2 regions of the Pseudomonas sp. NPDC090592 genome follow, and region 2 is predicted to be linked to the other one. Evidence: riboswitches for the same ligand, from Rfam matches in the RefSeq annotation. Region 2 holds a riboswitch; the other holds the start of a gene.
The links. A riboswitch is a leader RNA that binds a small molecule or an ion and turns the genes downstream of it on or off. The one in region 2 is predicted to bind manganese.
Positions count from the first base shown of each region.

Region 1: linked by a shared signal. The riboswitch ahead of mntP (manganese efflux pump MntP) and the one ahead of ACIQUI_RS11270 (TMEM165/GDT1 family protein) in region 2 are both predicted to bind manganese.

Region 1 is NZ_JBIVXJ010000055.1:3,967-12,719, forward strand. Features, by position in the region: gene ACIQUI_RS28060 (amino acid adenylation domain-containing protein) at 1-2,520, opposite strand, end outside; gene ACIQUI_RS28065 (helix-turn-helix transcriptional regulator) at 2,943-3,725, shown strand; gene ACIQUI_RS28070 (efflux transporter outer membrane subunit) at 3,741-5,138, shown strand; gene mntP (manganese efflux pump MntP) at 5,234-5,800, opposite strand; yybP-ykoY riboswitch at 5,803-5,980, opposite strand; gene ACIQUI_RS28080 (universal stress protein) at 6,090-6,980, shown strand; partial or broken gene ACIQUI_RS28085 (TonB-dependent siderophore receptor) at 7,227-8,753, shown strand, end outside.
Region 2 is NZ_JBIVXJ010000010.1:90,726-99,478, forward strand. Features, by position in the region: gene ACIQUI_RS11255 (fatty acid--CoA ligase) at 41-1,723, opposite strand; gene ACIQUI_RS11260 (2-hydroxyacid dehydrogenase) at 1,976-2,941, shown strand; gene ACIQUI_RS11265 (methyltransferase) at 2,995-3,993, shown strand; yybP-ykoY riboswitch at 4,033-4,172, shown strand; gene ACIQUI_RS11270 (TMEM165/GDT1 family protein) at 4,261-4,845, shown strand; gene ACIQUI_RS11275 (M48 family metallopeptidase) at 4,924-5,742, opposite strand; gene ACIQUI_RS11280 (M60 family metallopeptidase) at 5,902-7,491, opposite strand; gene ACIQUI_RS11285 (SOS response-associated peptidase) at 7,647-8,267, opposite strand; gene ACIQUI_RS11290 (putative signal transducing protein) at 8,283-8,543, opposite strand; gene ACIQUI_RS11295 (CPXCG motif-containing cysteine-rich protein) at 8,543-8,725, opposite strand.

The sequences.
Region 1 (8,753 bases), on a different contig from region 2:
GGTACCGTCGGGCAGCCAGCGCACCAGGTCGCCGGTGCGGTACATGCGTGCCCCCGCTTGCGGGCTGAACGGGTCGTGCAGAAAGCGCTCGGCCGTCATCTGCGGCCGGTTCAGGTAGCCGCGGGCAACGCCCTTGCCCCCCACATACAGTTCACCCACCGCACCGGGTGGCAGCAACTGGCGCTGCTCATCGAGCACGTACAGCCGGGTGTTGGCCACCGGGCCGCCGATATGCAGCGGCCCACCCGCCACGACCTGGCCGGAGGTGGCCACCACCGTGGTTTCGGTAGGGCCATAATTGTTGATCACCCGGTAACGGCGCTCGCGGGCCAGGCGGCGCAGGCGGTCACCGCCAACCAGCAGGGTGTGCAAGGTCGGGTGCAGCTCGCCCTGGGCAAACGCGTGCTCGGCCACCGGGGTTGGCAGGAAGCTGACATCCAGCGGCTGCGCCCGCCACCATGCGAGCAAGGCGTCGATGTCTTCGGCGCCATCGCGCACCGGCGCCAGGTGCAGGGTCGCACCGCTGCACAGCGCCGGCCAGACCTCCCAGGCCATGGCATCGAAACCGAAGCCGGCCAGGCTCGACTGCTGCCGCCCGGGGCCCAGGTCGAAGCTGCTGCAGTGCCAGTCAACCAGGTTGGCCAGCATGTGCTGCTCGACCATCACGCCTTTGGGCAAGCCGGTGGAACCGGAGGTGTAGATGACATAGGCAAGGTCGCTTGGCGATTGCGGTGCAAACCGGAACGCCGCGGCTGGCGTGGCGGCCCAGTCGAAACGATCCAGCTCGACCTGCCTCAGGCCGTGGGCCGGCAAGCGCTCGGTCAGCCGGGAAAGGGTCAGCAGCACGTCAGGCGCGCTGTCTTCCAGCAGATAAGCCAACCGCTCGCGCGGATGAGCCGGGTCAATCGGCACATAGGCGGCGCCAGCCTTGAGTACGGCCAACAGCCCCACCAACGTGTCCAGCCCGCGCTGGGCGATCAGCGCCACCCGGCGTTCAGGCCGCACACCCAGGCCTGCCAGGTGTTGCGCCAGCAGTTCGGCACGCCGCTCAAGTTCGCCATAGGTCAGCGCCTGGCCGTTGTGCAGCGCAGCCACTGCCGCCGGCCGCGCCTTGGCCTGGGCCTGGATGCGCTGCTGAATCAGGCCCGCATCAGCCACTGGCATTTGCGTGGCATGCCACTGTTCAAGTGCAGCATGCTCGCTGCCGGTCAGCAGGTCGAATTGGCCGGGCAACGCCTGCGGCTGCTGTAGCCCTTGCTCCAGCACATGCAGCAGGCGCCCGGCCAGCGCCCGGGCTTCATCATCGGCAAACCAGGCCCGGTTGTGCACCACATGCAGCGTCGCCGCGTCGCTGTGGCTGTTGCAGCGCAGGTGGATACTCAACGGCGTCGGTTCGTGGCCATTGCAGATCATCACGGTGTGGCCAGGCGCGTCAGCAATCTGCAAGGCGTTGCTGTCTTCTTCGAACGAGACCATCAGTTCGAACAGCTGCGGCCGTTCTTCACGCAGCACGCCGAGGCTGCGGTTGAGTTCACTGAGGGCAAAGCGCTGATGGCGATAATCCTGTTTCAACGCATCGCGAATGCCCTCCACCAGCGCGGCGAACGAGCATTCGCGGGCAAAGCCCATGCGCAGCGCACTCACCTGGGTGAACAGCCCCAGGGTTGCCTTGAAGCGGGCGTTGCCGCGGTTGCGCACGGGCAGCCCGACCACCCATTCGTCACGTTGCCAGGTGCGCGTCACGCAAACATGCAACGCAGCCAGCAGCACATGCAGTGGCGACGCTTGCAGCCCGGCAGCAAAGCGGCGCATGCGTGCCAGCAACTGGCAGTCGAACGCTTGCACCTGTGCGCCACTGGGCCAGCCATTCGCCGGCGCAGTGCGCTCGCGCGGGGCCAGCAGGGCGTCGGGCAACTGCTGGTAGCTGGCCAGCCAGTAGTCGCGGTCGCGGGCATGCCGCGTAGACACCTGATACTGGGCATCGTCTGCAATGAAGGCCTGGTAGGAGGCTGCCCCGCGCGGCAAGGGCAGGCCTTGCTGCAACAACTGGTAGCAGTCGGCGAGCTGCTTGAACCACTGGTCTACCCCCCAGCCATCGAGAATCAGATGATGGGCCTGCACCGCCAGCAGGTAACGCTGGTCGGCAATGCGGATCAACGTTGCGCCCCATAAAGGGCTGGCATCCAGGCTGTAGGGCGTACGCATTTGTGCTTCCAGCAAGGCCAGTGCAGCGGCAAACGGCTCGCTTGCCTGGCGCAGGTCGTGCCGGGCCAGTGGCACGGCCATGTGCTCGGCAAAATACTGGCGGGCAAGGCCGCCTTCGGTGACCACTACCGTGCGCAGGCCATCATGCTCGGCCACCAGGTGCTGCAGCGCCTGCTGCAACTGCCCGGCATCCACCCTGCCCTGCAACTCCACATACGCGCCGATGTTGTACAGCGGCGAGTCGCCATGGCTGATCTGGTCCAGCCAGATGTCACGTTGGGCAACAGTCAGGGCAAAGGTTTCGACGGCGGGCATGATTCGGCAGGTCCTTCTGGTTGATCATCCGCGGATTCAAGCATCGCCGCCTGCAGCTGTATGGCCCGTTAATCCCGGACAATCGCCCCCCGCAGGGCGGGCTGCTGAAAAACGTGTAGGAAATTAGCCACACCGCGCCATCCACGATGGCCTACGGCACACGGTATACGCCGCGAACAGGCGAGATTCGCCGTGCTTCTGGCGTCAAATAGCCGGCCTGGTGCGAATCTGCGCAAAAACTGCCCTGCCCGGCAGCCACCGGCTGCGGCAGATCGGTGGCATTTTCTGTCCCGGTTTTCCATTACAGACGCCCGCCCGGTAGCGGGCTTGAATACGCCCACCCTCCCGTAATGCCAACCCACACGGAGCACTCGACAGCGAGATCACCCGCCGCAATACCCTGAACCGAGGAAGACAAGGAAATGATGCAGACCGACAGCCGCGAATACCGCCCCGACCCACAGCTGTACCTGCAATTGGGGGAACTGATCGCCAGCACCGGCGCTGCAGGCTTTGCCGACCAGATGTTACGCCTGGTCGAAGCACAAGTGCCTGTCCAACGGCTCGAACTCAGCGAATGGACCCTCGACCTGCAGCGGGCCAATGTCAGCCACATCGAGGTACTGGGCAGTGCCGGGCTGCAACCCGCTCACGCTGCCATCGACAACGTGCGCCAACCGTTGCTGCAACGCATCATGCAGATGAAAGACCCGTTGCTGATCGAGCTCAAGGCACCGCCGGGCGCCCTTCATCCGCGCCAGAATGCCCACCAGTGCCACCTGGTATCGTGCAGTGGCAGCAAACGCTGGGTGATCAGTTTTCATCGTTTGCCAAGCCAGCGCACCTTCTCCCTGAGTGAACTGTCGCAGCTCAAGAGCTTGTCCGACACCCTGCTGCCGCTGGTGGAGCACCACGGCCAGCTGCTTGAACAGGGCGCCATGCGTCGCGCCGGGTCGCCCCTGGCCGACCTTGAAGCAGGCTCGCTGCGCCATTCGTTTGGTGAGCGGCTGGTGCAGGAAGCGGTACGCCTGTCGACCCGCGAACAGGAGGTGTGCCTGGGCCTGCTGACCGGCGGTACGGTGCCAGAGATGGCCCAGCGGCTGAATGTGAAGAACAGTTCGGTGGAAACCTACCTCAAGCGTGCCACTGCCAAACTGGGGGTCAGTGGCCGCCATGGCCTGGCGAAATGGATGGCCGGTGCCTGACTGCGAGACCCTGCGATGCCCCGACATGTTCTGACCTTGTGCGCCGTACTTTTGTGCGGCTGTACCCTTACCCCTGATTACCGGCGACCTGAGCCGTCCGTGGCGGCACACTTTCCGCAGGGGGCAGCCTACGCCGGCAACGTGTCACGCACCCAGGCGGCCGAGGACTGGCAGCAGGTGTTCCGCGACCCGGTACTGCGCCAGCTGATCGACAATGCCCTGGCCAACAATCGCGACTTGCGCACGGCCGCGCTCAACGTCGCGGCCTACCAGGCGCAGTACCGGATCCAGCGTGCCGACCTGCTGCCCAAGGTAACGGCCAATGGCCAGGGCCAGCGCCAGTACTTGCCAAGGGGCATGACCGGCACCGGCCAGGGGGTGATCAGTTCCAGCTATGCCGCGACCCTGGGGGTGAGTGCCTACGAACTGGACCTGTTTGGCCGGGTGCGCAGCCTCAGCGACCAGGCGCTGTTGACCTACCTGGCCAGTGACCAGGCACGGCGCAGTACCCGTCTGAGCCTGGTGGCGAGTGTCGCCAGCGTGTACCTGACCTGGCGCGCCGACCAGGAACTACTGACCCTGGCCAACGAAACCCTGGTGGCCGACGAGCGCAGCCTGCGCCTGACCAGCAACCAGCGCCGTGCCGGCACGGTGTCGGCACTGGACCAGATCCAGGCGCGTACCAGTGTCGACAGTACCCGGGCAGCAGTGGCCCGTTACAAGCGCCTGGTGGCGCAAGACCTCAACCAGCTGGCGCTGTTGGTGGGCGCCCCGGTGGCCGCCGACCTGGCCGCCCTGCCCCTGGCAACCGAGCAGATTGCCGGGCTGCCGGCCGGGTTGCCATCGGACTTGCTGCAACGCCGGCCCGACATACGCCAGGCCGAATACCAACTGCGCGCGGCCAATGCCAATATCGGCGCAGCGCGGGCAGCGTTCTTCCCCAGCATCAGCCTGACCGCCAATGCCGGCAGCACCAGCCCCGAGCTCAACGGCCTGTTCGATGGCGGCTCTGGCACCTGGCTGTTCCAGCCGCAGATCAGCCTGCCGATCTTTACCGCCGGCAGCTTGCGGGCGAGCCTGGACTACGCGCGCCTGCAAAAGGACATACAGGTGGCGCAGTACCAGAAAGCCATCCAGGGTGCTTTCCAGGAGGTAGCCGACGGGTTGGCGGCTAGGGCGACCTATCAGCGCCAGTTGCAGGCGCAGCGCGACCTGGTGGCGTCCAGCCAGCGTTACTACGACCTGGCCGAGCACCGCTACCGGATCGGCGTGGACAGCAGCCTCGTCTTTCTCGATGCGCAGCGCTCGTTGTTCAGCGCCCAGCAGGGGCTGATCAACGACCGCCTGGCGCAGTTGGTAGCAGAGGTGAAGCTGTATGCGGCGTTGGGTGGGGGGTGGAACGAGAGCGATTGAATGCGATGCGGGCGCTCCCGCAGGTATCGCGTCAACCCCGGGCTCCCACAGAGATTGTGCAAGCTTTCAGACTTTGAATAAGACTGCAAAAATGCTTACAGCGCTGTCAGGTGCTCATACAGGATGGTCGCACCCACCAGCATCAGCACGATGCCGCCAATGATCTCGGCGCGCTTGCCTACCACCGAGCCCAAGGCCCGGCCCAGCATGGTGCCGATGGTGACCATGGTCATGGTCGCCAGGCCGATCGCCGCTGCCGCCACCCAGATGTTCACATCGACGAATGCCAGGCCAATGCCCACCGCCAGGGCATCGATGCTGGTGGCCACTGCCGTCACCGCCAGTATCCAGAACGAGTGCTGGCTTTGCTTCTGTTCCTCTTCTTCATCGGGCTTGAGCCCGGCATGCACCATGTGCGCGCCCAGCAACACCAGCAGGAAGAAGGCAATCCAGTGGTCCCACTGTTCGACATACTGGCTGGCTGCCTGGCCCAGCAACCAGCCAATGACCGGGGTAATGGCTTCGATCACACCAAATATCAGCCCGGTGCGCAGGGCTTCGGCCAGGCGAGGTTTGTGCAGGCTGGAACCTTTGCCGATGGCGGCCGCAAAGGCATCCGTGGACATGGCGAAGGCAAGGAAAACGAGGGAAATGGGATTCAACGATCAGGCTCCGCCGGGCTACGAGTCAACGACAGCCTTCTGCAGGCCCGGCTTGGCCACAGAAAGGTCGTTGGTCTCGCCAATCCGGCTGGATGCACAGGCCATGGCAGGTTGCCAAATATGTTGACCGGTGCGCCTTCGCAAGGGCGCGAAGGCAGGCTACTCCCCAAAGAGTGGGGGGATGATACCAGCGTCAGGTGAAAAAAGCGTGAACGGTTTACCGGCCCTACACGGGTCTAGACTGTACAGAACCCAATAACCGGGGGGCTGCCACACGTGGAGGTGTGAGATGAGCCAGTTCAAGCGCTTGTTCGTCATGCTCGGCCCGCAAATGCGCCACACGCCGGCGCTGCAACGCGCAGCGGCGCTGGCGGAGTCCAGCGGGGCACTGCTGGATATCAACGTATTCGTCGATGATGTCGACACCTTTGGCTTGATGAGCGATGGCCGCGAGCGTGAGCGGCTGCTCAGCGACAACCGCCAGTGGCTGGCGGATGAGGCCGAACAACTGGGCAATGCGGGCCTTGATGTGTCCACCGAACTGTTGTTGACCCGCGACCCGCTGGGCAGCGTCCTGGAACGGGTCGAACGACAAGGCTGCGACCTGCTGGTCAAGGACGTGCAACACGAACCGGTGCTCAAACGCCTGATGGTCACGCCACTGGACTGGCAGTTGCTCAAGGACAGCCCGGTTGCCGTGCACCTGTTCAGCGACATACGCCTGCCCCTGCCCCGGCAGATTGCCGCAGCGGTGGACCTGAACAGCCACGGCGCCGGCGAGCACCTGGATGAGCAGGTCATACAGGCAGCGCATGCGCTGGCCCTGCAATGCGACGCCGAACTGCACTTGCTGCATGTGTGCGATGCAGCCAAGACCCACATCGCCGATTTCGGCGCCGGCACGGTGACCATGCCGGGTTTCGATGGCAGCGTGCGAACCGCGCAGCGGGCGGCATTCAACCGCCTGGGTGACCACCACCAGATCCCGTTGGAGCGCCGGCACTTTCTTGAAGGCGCCGCGATCAGGGCAATCGCCCAGTTTGTCGGCCACAGCCGCGCGGATGTGATCGTGATGGGCAGCCACCGGCATGACGCCATGCAGACATACCTTGGCGGAACGACGGCGCATGTGCTGGAGCATCCGCTGTGCAATGTGCTGGCGATCAAGGCGGTGCGCTGAGGGTCTGTAACCTGGCCTGGCCCCTTCGCGGGCATGCCCGCTCCCACAGGATTTCCTAACAGGTTCAGGAAAAGGGGATCCCTGTGGGAGCGGGCGCGCCCGCGAAGAAACCAGCACTGACCGGCCTGCTTGGTATCTGGTACACCAGTGCCACTTAAAAAGAATGCATTTGATAATGATTCGTAGTAATTTCGCGGCGCTTCCCTACCCTCTCCTTCAGCGCCCTACTTCAGGATCGTACCGTCGATGCGTCGCACGTTCGTTTCGCTTTGTGTGCTTCATGCTGTCTCCCCGCTGGCCTTTGCCGAGCCCGAACCGCTCAGCGAACCCGCGCAGATCGAACTCCAGGCCCTCAGCATCACCGGCAGCGCCGACAGTGAACGCGCCGATGGCCCGGTCCAGGGCTACAAGGCCACCCGCTCGGCCAGTGCCACCCGCACCGACACGGCGCTGCACGAAACGCCGCAATCGGTCAGCGTAGTGCCCAAGGATGTGCTGCAAGACACTGGCGCCACGCGCCTGCAGGACGGCCTGGACTACGCCGGCGGTGTCGGCCGCGCCAACAACTTTGGCGGCCAGGGCCTGACCACCTTCACCGTAAGGGGGTTCACCACGGGCGAGTTCTACCGCAACGGTTTCCCGATCAACCGCGGCTACCCCAACGCCCCGGACGCCAATACCGTCGAGCGCCTGGAAGTGATCCGTGGCCCGGCTACCAGCCTGTACGGCCGTGGCGACCCCGGTGGTACGTTCAACGTGGTCAGCAAGCAGCCCCTGCCAGAGTCCAAGGTCACCCTGGGCAGCCAGTTCGATGACCAGGGCATGCACCGCGCCACGCTGGACGCCACTGGCCCACTCAACAGCGACGGCTCGCTGGCCTATCGCCTGAATGTGCTGGGTGAAGGCGGTGAAAGCTTCCGTGACGACGTTGAAAGCGAACGCTACGATGTGGCGCCAGTCATCAGCTGGCAGGTCAATGACGCCACGAAGATCATCTTCGAAGGCGACTTCATGCGTAACAACCACCCGTTGGACCGCGGCCTGACCCGCTATGCAACACAGACCGGCAGCGCTTCGCGTGATACCTACATATGGGAAAAAGGCAGCGACAACCTGCTGCACAACGACAACAACATGGCCCAGGTGCGTTTCGAGCATTTGCTGAACGACAGCTGGACGCTGGCGGGTGGGTTCCAGTTCCTCGATGGCTCGCTCAAGGGCAACGCTGTCGAAGCCAACGGCGCACCGGCAGATGGCCGCACGCTGCAGCGCAACTTCAACTACCGCAAGCTGGAATGGACCGATCGTGACTGGCAACTGAACCTGACCGGGCATTTCGATACGGGCGGTTTCAGCCATACCTTGCTGACCGGCGTCGAGTACGAGAACTACGACTACAACTCGATCATTCAGCGCTCCTCTGCGGCCAATGGCACCTACCCTATCGACATCTACAACCCGGTCCTGGGCCAGACTCGGCCAGCGCTTACCCGCACCACCACCTGGGACAAGGAAAACCTGCAGACCTGGGCCTTCTTCATCCAGGACCAGGTAGCCCTGACCGAGCGCTTGAAGGCGCTGGCAGGGGTGCGCTTCGAGCGCTTCGAGCATGACTACGACAACAAGCTGACCGATGCCGGCGATTTCAGCAAGGGCGAGAACGGGGTCACGCCCCGCTTCGGCCTGCTCTACGACCTGACCGATACGGTTGCGGTTTATGCCAACACCGCACGCTCGTTCAAGCCCAACAGTGGCACGCCCTTCGCGGGAGGT
Region 2 (8,753 bases):
CGTGCGGGTCGCGTTCTGACGTTCGCGACCCGCACGGCGGTTACAGTGTTGAAAGGAACGCGCTGTTGCTGGCCTGCCACTGGACGATGTCCTGACGGATGCGTTTCTTGTCGAGCTTGCCGACGCTGGTCTTGGGAACTTCAGTAACAACGGCGATCTGGCTGGGAATCGCCCACTTGTTGATGTGCCCCAGTTCGACGAACGGCTTGAGGTGTTCCTTGAGCGCCTTGGCATCGATGGCCTGGCCGTCGCGCACCACCAGCAGGGCAAACGGGCGCTCGCCCCATTGCGGGTCGGCCACCCCAACCACGGCGACTTCGCGCACGGCCGGGTGACGGCTGATCAGGTCTTCCAGGTCTAGAGAGGAAATCCACTCGCCACCGGTCTTGATCACATCCTTGATGCGATCGCGGATGTCGATATAGCCCATGCCGTCGAGGGTGGCGACGTCACCGGTGTGCAGCCAGCCGCCCTGCCACAGCTCCTCGCTCTTTTCCGGCTCCTTGAAATAGCCCATGGTCAGCCACGGCGCGCGCAGCACCAGCTCGCCCTGGGTTTCACCATCGGCCGGCAGGAAGTTGCCGTCACCGTCGACAATCGCCGCCTCAACCAGCGGCACCGGCACGCCAGCCTTGATCCGGTAGGTGATACGTTCATCCTCGCTGCCGGCCTGCAGTTCGTCGTTCAGGTGCGCAGCGGAAATCAGCGGGCAGGTTTCGGACATGCCATAGGCGGCGGTCAGCTGGATGCCACGCGCCAGGGCAGCCTGGTACAGCGAACGGTTGAGCGCGCTGCCACCGATGATGATCTTCCAGCCGCCGAAGTCCTGGCCCTGCGCGGTCGGGCAATTGAGCAGCATCTGCAAGATGGTCGGCACGCAATGGGAGAAGGTGACTTTCTCCTCACGCCACAGCTTGACCAGCATGTCTGGCTCGTAGCGCCCCGGGTACACCTGCTTCATGCCAAGCATGGTGGCAGCGTAGGGAATGCCCCAGGCATGCACGTGGAACATCGGGGTAATGGGCATGTACACGTCGTTGCTGCCCAGCAGGCGCACGCTGTCGATACTGCCAGTGACCGAGGCCTCAGCCAGGGTGTGCAGCACCAGTTGCCGGTGGGTGAAGTACACACCCTTGGGGTTGCCGGTGGTGCCGGTGGTGTAGAAGGTGGTGGCCACCGAGTTTTCGTCGAAGTCGGGGAAATCGTAGTGCGGGCTGGCAGCGGCCAGCAATTGCTCGTATTCACCCACCAGGTTGGGTAGCTCGGCGGTCTTGTCAGGGCCATCGGTCAGCAGCAGGGTCTTGTCGACTGTGGTCAATTGCCCGGCAATAGCCTGATACAGGCCGACGAAGTCGCTGTTGACCAGCACCACGCGGTCTTCGGCGTGGTTCATGGTGTAGAGGATCTGCTCAGGCGAAAGGCGCACGTTGATGGTATGCACCACCGCACCGATCATGGGGATGGCGAACATGCATTCCAGGTAGCGGTGGCTGTCCCAGTCCATTACCGCCACGGTATCACCGGCCTTAACCCCGGCCTCGGTCAGCACATTGGCCAGGCGCGCGATGCGCTCGTTGAGCTGCGGATAGGTCAGCCGCAGTTGGTCGCGGTAGACGATTTCGCGGGTTTTCTCATAGCGGCTGCCAGACATCAGCAGGCGCTTGATCAGCAATGGGTAGGCGTAGGCGCCCTCGGCGGGTTTGATGATGCGGGTCTGCAACATGGGTATCCCTTTTCTGAAAAGCGGGCCGGACAAGTCTGGGAACTACTGTAGTTCGCCAATGTGACGGCTAAATCAGCCGAAGGAATGATTTGCCTGGCGAAGGTATGAGCGGCGGGCGTTGACGGGCGGTAACCACGGGCTAGACACTGCGCTGAAAGCTTCAGTACCTGTGCTGGAGCAAAGGGTCCTTTCGCGGGCACGCCCGCGAATGGCCCAAAACACCATTATCCCGCCCTGCCACCGGAGAACCTCATGCCCAGCCCGCGTCGCGCCGTGTTTCTCGATCACCAGTCCCTGGACCTTGGCGACCTCGACCTTTCGCCCCTCAAGCAGCAATTCGATGAATTCGAGCTGTTCGCCGCCACCGGTCCCGGCCAGGTCGCAGAACGCCTGCAAGGCGCGGTCGCGGTGATCAGCAACAAGGTCATGCTTGACGCCGCAACCCTGGCGGCCAACCCGCAACTCAAGCTGATCCTGGTAGCTGCCACCGGTACCAACAACGTCGACCTGGCGGCGGCGCGCGCCCAAGGCATCACCGTCTGCAACTGCCAGGGCTACGGCACGCCGTCCGTCGCGCAGCACACCCTCGCCCTGTTGCTGGCCCTGGCAACCCGCCTGTGCGACTACAACCAGGCAGTGGCCGACGGCCAGTGGGCGAAGGCCAGCCAGTTCTGCCTGCTGGACTTCCCCATCGTCGAGCTGGAAGGCAAAACCCTCGGCCTGCTTGGCCACGGCGAACTGGGTGGCGCTGTAGCAAGGCTGGCCGAGGCCTTTGGCATGCGTGTGCTGAGCGGGCAGATCCCTGGGCGCCCGGAACGTGACGACCGCCTGCCGCTGGACGAGCTATTGCCACAAGTCGACGCCTTGACCCTGCATTGCCCGCTGAACGAGCACACCCGGCACATGCTCGGTGCCCGCGAACTGGCCCTGCTCAAGCCCGATGCGCTGGTGGTCAATACCGCTCGCGGTGGCCTGATCGACGAACAGGCGCTGGCCGACGCGCTGCGCAGTGGCCACCTGGGCGGCGCGGCCACCGACGTGCTGAGCGTGGAACCGCCGGTCAACGGCAACCCGCTGCTCGAGCCCGGCATCCCGCGCCTGGTCATCACCCCACACAGCGCCTGGGGTGCGGTGGAGTCGCGCCAGCGTATCGTCGGCCAGCTCAGCGAGAACGCCCAAGCCTTCTTTGCCGGGCAGCCACGCCGCGTAGTCAGCTGAGCCCGTCGCCCGCCTCTGCTACACTGCGCCACTTTTTCCAGGAGGCGTCGTCCATGGACCCGCGCAGTGAAGTGTTGCTCCGCCAGGCAGAGCTGTTCCAGGGGCCGCTGCTGATCGCTGGTGCCCCCGCCGATGGCCTGCTCACGCAATTGCCGCAGGCCCAGGCCTGGACTTGGCATGCAGGCGATCAGGCCATGCTCGACAGCCGCTTTGCCGGGCGCAGTCATTATGGGGTCGAGCCGCCTGCAGCGGCCTTCGACAGCGCTGTGCTGTTCCTGCCCAAGTCTCGCGAACTGGCGGCCTACCTGCTCAATGCCCTGGCATCGCGCCTGGCCGGCCGCGAGCTGTACCTGGTCGGCGAAAAGCGCGGCGGCATCGAAGGGGCGGCCAAACAGCTGCAAGCCTTTGGCAAACCGCGCAAGCTCGACAGCGCCCGGCACTGCCAGCTGTGGCAAGTGACCATCGAGCAGGCGCCTGAAGCCAAGCCGCTGCAAAGCCTGGCCGAGCGCTTCGAGCTAGCCCTGGAAGACGGCCCGTTGCAGGTGGTCAGCCTGCCCGGCGTATTCAGCCATGGGCGGCTGGACCGAGGTACCGCCCTGCTGCTCAAGCACCTCGACGGCCTGCCGAGCGGGCATGTGCTGGACTTTGGCTGTGGCGCCGGGATTTTGGGCGCCACGGTCAAGCGCCGTTACCCGCAAAGCCGGGTAACCCTGCTGGACGTGGACGCCTTCGCCGTGGCGGCCAGCCGCCTGACCCTGGCCGCCAACGGCCTGGAAGGCGATGTGATCAGCGGTGATGGTATCGACGCAGCACCCACCGAGCTGAGCCTGATCCTGAGCAACCCGCCGTTCCACACCGGGGTGCACACCAACTACCAGGCCTCGGAAAACTTGCTGAAAAAATCCGCCGTTCATCTGCGAAAAGGTGGCGAAATGCGCCTGGTTGCCAACAGCTTCCTGCGCTATCAACCGCTTATCGAAGGGGCGCTGGGCAACTGCCAGGTACGCGACGAGGCTGACGGTTTTCGGATTTACCAGGCAACACGCGGTTAAAAACACCGCTTGCCGAAAATGTTTTGCCTAGGCAGAATCCGCACCGTCCTAGGGGAGTAGTCTCCCGCGAGCGCACTGCTCGCCCGGTACGCGTCAACATACTTGGTCCACAGACCATGGCGCGTGCGACCCACCATGCCAGCCTGCATGGAGAGATCCGCGTAGACGGATCCAGGGTTTGACAAGACCTATGACACGCACACCTTACCCGGGGCGGGGAGGCTGTACGTGTCATAGCCGTGTCGACCCGCCCCCGTAGGAATCCTGATGCTGGAATCTCTGTTGGTCCCCACCGCTATCGTTGCGCTCGCCGAAATCGGCGACAAGACGCAACTGCTCGCGCTCATTCTCGCTGCCCGCTTCCGCAAGCCCTGGCCGATCATTGCCGGCATCGTCGCCGCTACCCTGGCCAACCATGCTGCGGCCGGTGCCGTGGGCGCGTGGTTTGGCAGTTTTTTCAGCGATTCGGCACTGCACTGGATCCTGGCGGCGAGCTTTACCGCCACTGCGCTGTGGACCCTGGTCCCGGACAAGATGGATGACGACGAGAACCCGGCACGCCGTTTCGGGCCGTTCCTGACCACGCTGATCGCGTTCTTCCTGGCCGAAATCGGTGACAAGACCCAGGTCGCCACGGTCATGCTGGCTGCGCAGTATCCGCACCTGATCATGGTCATTATCGGCACTACCCTGGGAATGCTGATTGCCAACGTGCCAGTGGTGCTGGCGGGTAACTTCGCGGCCGACAAACTGCCGCTGACGCTGATCCGTCGCCTGGCGGCCACGGCGTTCTTCGTGCTGGCGATCGTGGCCGTCTATTCGGCGATGAAGGCCAGTGGCTGGGTGGGCTGAAAGCTGCAAGCTGCAAGCTGCAAGCAAAGCCGATACTGCCTTGACTTGTAGCTTGCAGCTTGAAACTTGTAGCTGCTCTTACTGCTTGGCCGCAGCCTGGTACAGCGGCATCACCTTCGGAATTGCCGCCTGCAACGAAGCAATGCGGCTTTCAGAAGCCGGGTGAGTACTCATGAACTCTGGCGGCGCACCTTCGGAAGCCTTGCTCATCTTGTTCCACAAGGTGATCGCGGCATTCGGGTCATAACCCGCACGTGCCGACAGCTCCAGGCCGATCAGGTCGGCTTCGTTCTCATTGGCCCGGCTGTTGGGCAGGGTCATGGAGTAGTTCACCACGGCATCGGCCACTGCCATGCTGCTCTCGCCCAAGCCCAACAGGGCACCTGCACCCTGGCGGGCCATTTGTACGCCATAGGCCTTGGACATCGCTTCACGGCTGTGCTCGCGCAGGGCGTGAGCAATCTCGTGGCCCACCACCGCCGCAATTTCAGCATCGGTGAGCTTGAGCTGATCGATCAGCCCGGTGTACACGATGATCTTGCCGCCCGGGCCGCAATTGGCGTTCAGTTCATCGCTCTTGATCACGTTGACTTCCCAGTTCCATTGCGCGGCATCCGGGCGGAACTTGGGTGCCTGGGCGATCAGGCGGTTGGCAATGACCTGCACCCGCTTGGCATCGGCGCTGGACTTGTCGAGCACGCCTTTGCTCGAGGCCTCACCCAGGGTCTGCTGGTACGACTGCGCGTACATCTGGTTGACCTCATCGGTCGAGAGCATGCTGAACATGTACTGCTGGCGCTGCACGCCGACAGCACCGCCACTGGTGGTGTTCACCGCCTGGCAGCCGGCCAGCAGGATGCCAGCACTCAACAGGCTGACGACAAAAGACTTACGCATGAAAACACTCCCTTTTTACATGCGCCGTATCCTAGGCCGAGTCGCCCCCACCCCGCCATAGCCAAAGGAAAGTTTCTTTACAGTCCTGCTAACGCAAACACGCTCATGAAAGGCTTCGCAAGGCGGATTGCGACCGGCAGCCTCTGAAACTCCAGACGATCAGTGATCATCTGTGAGTTCCGTGCAGTGGCAGGATTGCAATGTATCGTCATCCAAGACCGGCGAGACATGGTTAGACTCACCTAGAGCCTCCCCCGTATCCGGGTCGTAAGACTTGACCACACACTTCCCATTCACCGTTCTATTGGTGACTACGACGAACTCTCCCGCGCGTCGGGCATAGGTAATTCCCCCTTCTGGGTCGAACCAGCCTTGCTTGGGATCATTGGTAGTTTTCAGCCGGCTGCGCGGACGGGCAGTTCCTATAATCACGAAGCTGCCGGAATGTGTGGCGGCAATGTCGATCTGTGTTTCGGCTTTTATGTGAAGGGTCGAGGGATCAGGGGTTGGTTGGGGCAGCCTCAGGTCTCGGATGGCTGTAAGCGTGCGCTCTGTGGGATGCAAACCCCAGCGGGTGAAGAAGGTTGTCAGATCGTGCCGCGCAGCCAGTGAGCTGGTAACCATGAAGTAATGACGGTATTGAGCATCGCCTTGTCCGGTGTCGCTGATTCCATTTGTCCGCGCCTCATGATGAAGCCGGTGAAAGAATTCATCGCCATAGGCTACTCGCAGTTGCTCCCACATGATAAGCCGGACAAAATCTCCAAGATCTTCAAACTTTTTGTTCGGATCCGGATTATCAAGGAACGCATGGGCTTGTAGATTGTAGGGCGCCACCCTCGAATATTGCTTCAACGCACGCTGCGCCGCGAGCGAGAAGATATTGACCGAATTTTCGGTCAGGGCCTTTGCACTCCATGCAATTTGCTGCTGCATGTGACCGAATTCATGCCAAACACCCCAGTCTCCGCGCACACCTGCAGCGGTCAACAATGAGCGGCCATACTGTGGCAGGCTGATTCGGTAGTTAGCGGCATCGGGGATGCCTTGTTCTTTTTCTGAAACAAGAATCCGTAGCGGGCTGGGCAGAATCTGCCCCGAACCCGTTCCAATCGCGGCCATTTCATCTTCGACACGGAGAATATTTTCATATTCATCCAATACTTCCGAAGGATTATGTGTAACAAATTCCACTGCGGTAGAGCGCCAAGCCGTTATCACGACCTTATCGTTAACAAACTGCACGGGTGATCGTTCACCTAGGTCCTCAAAGAAAAACAGTATCAAGGGCCACAGCAGCGGGGATGTTTTACCCTGTACAAATACTGGAATTTTCTTCGCGCGATCAAGACGAGTGGGCACGAATTGTGCGACCTTTGATCTTGCACTCGGCTCATCTGAGACAACGCGCAGCCATAGCAGCCCGCCCTGCAGATCTGTAACGGTTCCGCTCGTCGAAGTCACATCGTAGATGCGAAGATCTTCCTCTTCAGACCCGCTCACATTGAACCCGGGAGTGCCAACCCATACTTGTACTTCAACTTCGGACGTTCTGGGTAACACGAGATCAAATTCGACGGTACCATTCGGCTCGATAAATATCCCTGTCGGCTGGAAGTCCGCGTATTTCCTCCATCGTCCATACCGCCTGCGGTCGGCATCCGCACTGGGCATAATTGGAAATTCCATTGACTCAGATAAATCCGTTATCCGCGCACGCACTTCGTCCAATAAGGCATTGAGCTCCATGGTAAATTCCTTGCAAATAGTCCGCTATATAGAACGCCACGCCTCATGAACCAAGCGCTTTGTTTTCAGGTATACGACTTACTCTACGAGCACTTTTCGATAGCGGAAACTAGCAAAAATGACAGGTACTGCTTCAGCATTTAACCAGACGCATATCACGCCGGGGTCAGGCACTCTGGCGCGTTCAGTTTCGGGTCATTGACAAAGTTCGCCAGGGCCCGCTCGCGCAGCGTCGCCGGCGGGCTGGCGAGCAACTCAAGCAAGCGCGGCAACGGTGTGTGCGGGTCCAGCCAGGCGGCTTGGCCGGCCTCGTCGAGAAGCAGCGGTCGGCGCTGGTTCATCGCGGCCTGGGTCACCACTGCACAACTCAGCCACACTTGGTCCTGCACCGGGTAGGCCTCCCACACAGCGGCAAAATACAGCGAGGCACCCTGCCCTGGCGTCAGCCAGTAAGGCCGTTTACGCACCGAACCGCGCCACTCGTAGAAACCATTGGCCGGCATCAGGCAACGGCGCAGGCGAAATGCTTCGCGGAACATCGGCTGCTCGGCCAAGGTCTCCGCCCGTGCATGGGCGGGGGTGCGCGAAAGGTCGGTGAGCCAGGCGGGGGTAAGCCCCCAGCGCGCCTGGGCCAGTTGCTGCTGGCCGTCGAGCTGGCGCTGGATCAGCACCGTGGCACCTGGCGCGATGTTCCATTGGGCCGGCTGGCCGTCGGGGAAACCAGGCAGGCTGGCAAGCGCCTGGGGCCAGCGAAACAGGGCGTAACGTCCACACATGGGCGAATTCAGAACCTAGCAGATCAAGGTACCGGGGAAACTCTCCGGTTCGTCGCCAACCAGTGGCTGGGCATCATTGTACGCATCGATCAGCTGCCGTGCGTATTCGGCCTGCTCATCTGCCACTGCAAGCCCGAGCAGGCCGTGCAGGGGCAGTTCACCTACACCGCCCATCAGGTCACGGCCCACCAGCTGAACGCTGATGCCTTCACTGGCCAGCATGCCAAGCAGCATTTCGGCTTCCAGCAGGTTTTCTGGTTCGTAGATCCGCCGCATCAGTCATTCTCACCGAACACATCCAGCATCCATTCCTCGCCATGAACCTGCAGCACGAAGCGGATAGGCTTGCAGCACACCTGGCAGTCCTCGATGTACTCCTGATCGCCACCGGACAGGTCCACCGTGGTTTCGACTTCTTCGCCACAATAAGGGCAATCGTAGATCGCAGTTTCCAGCATCGCGGCCTCCGGGGTGACTTATGCGTAT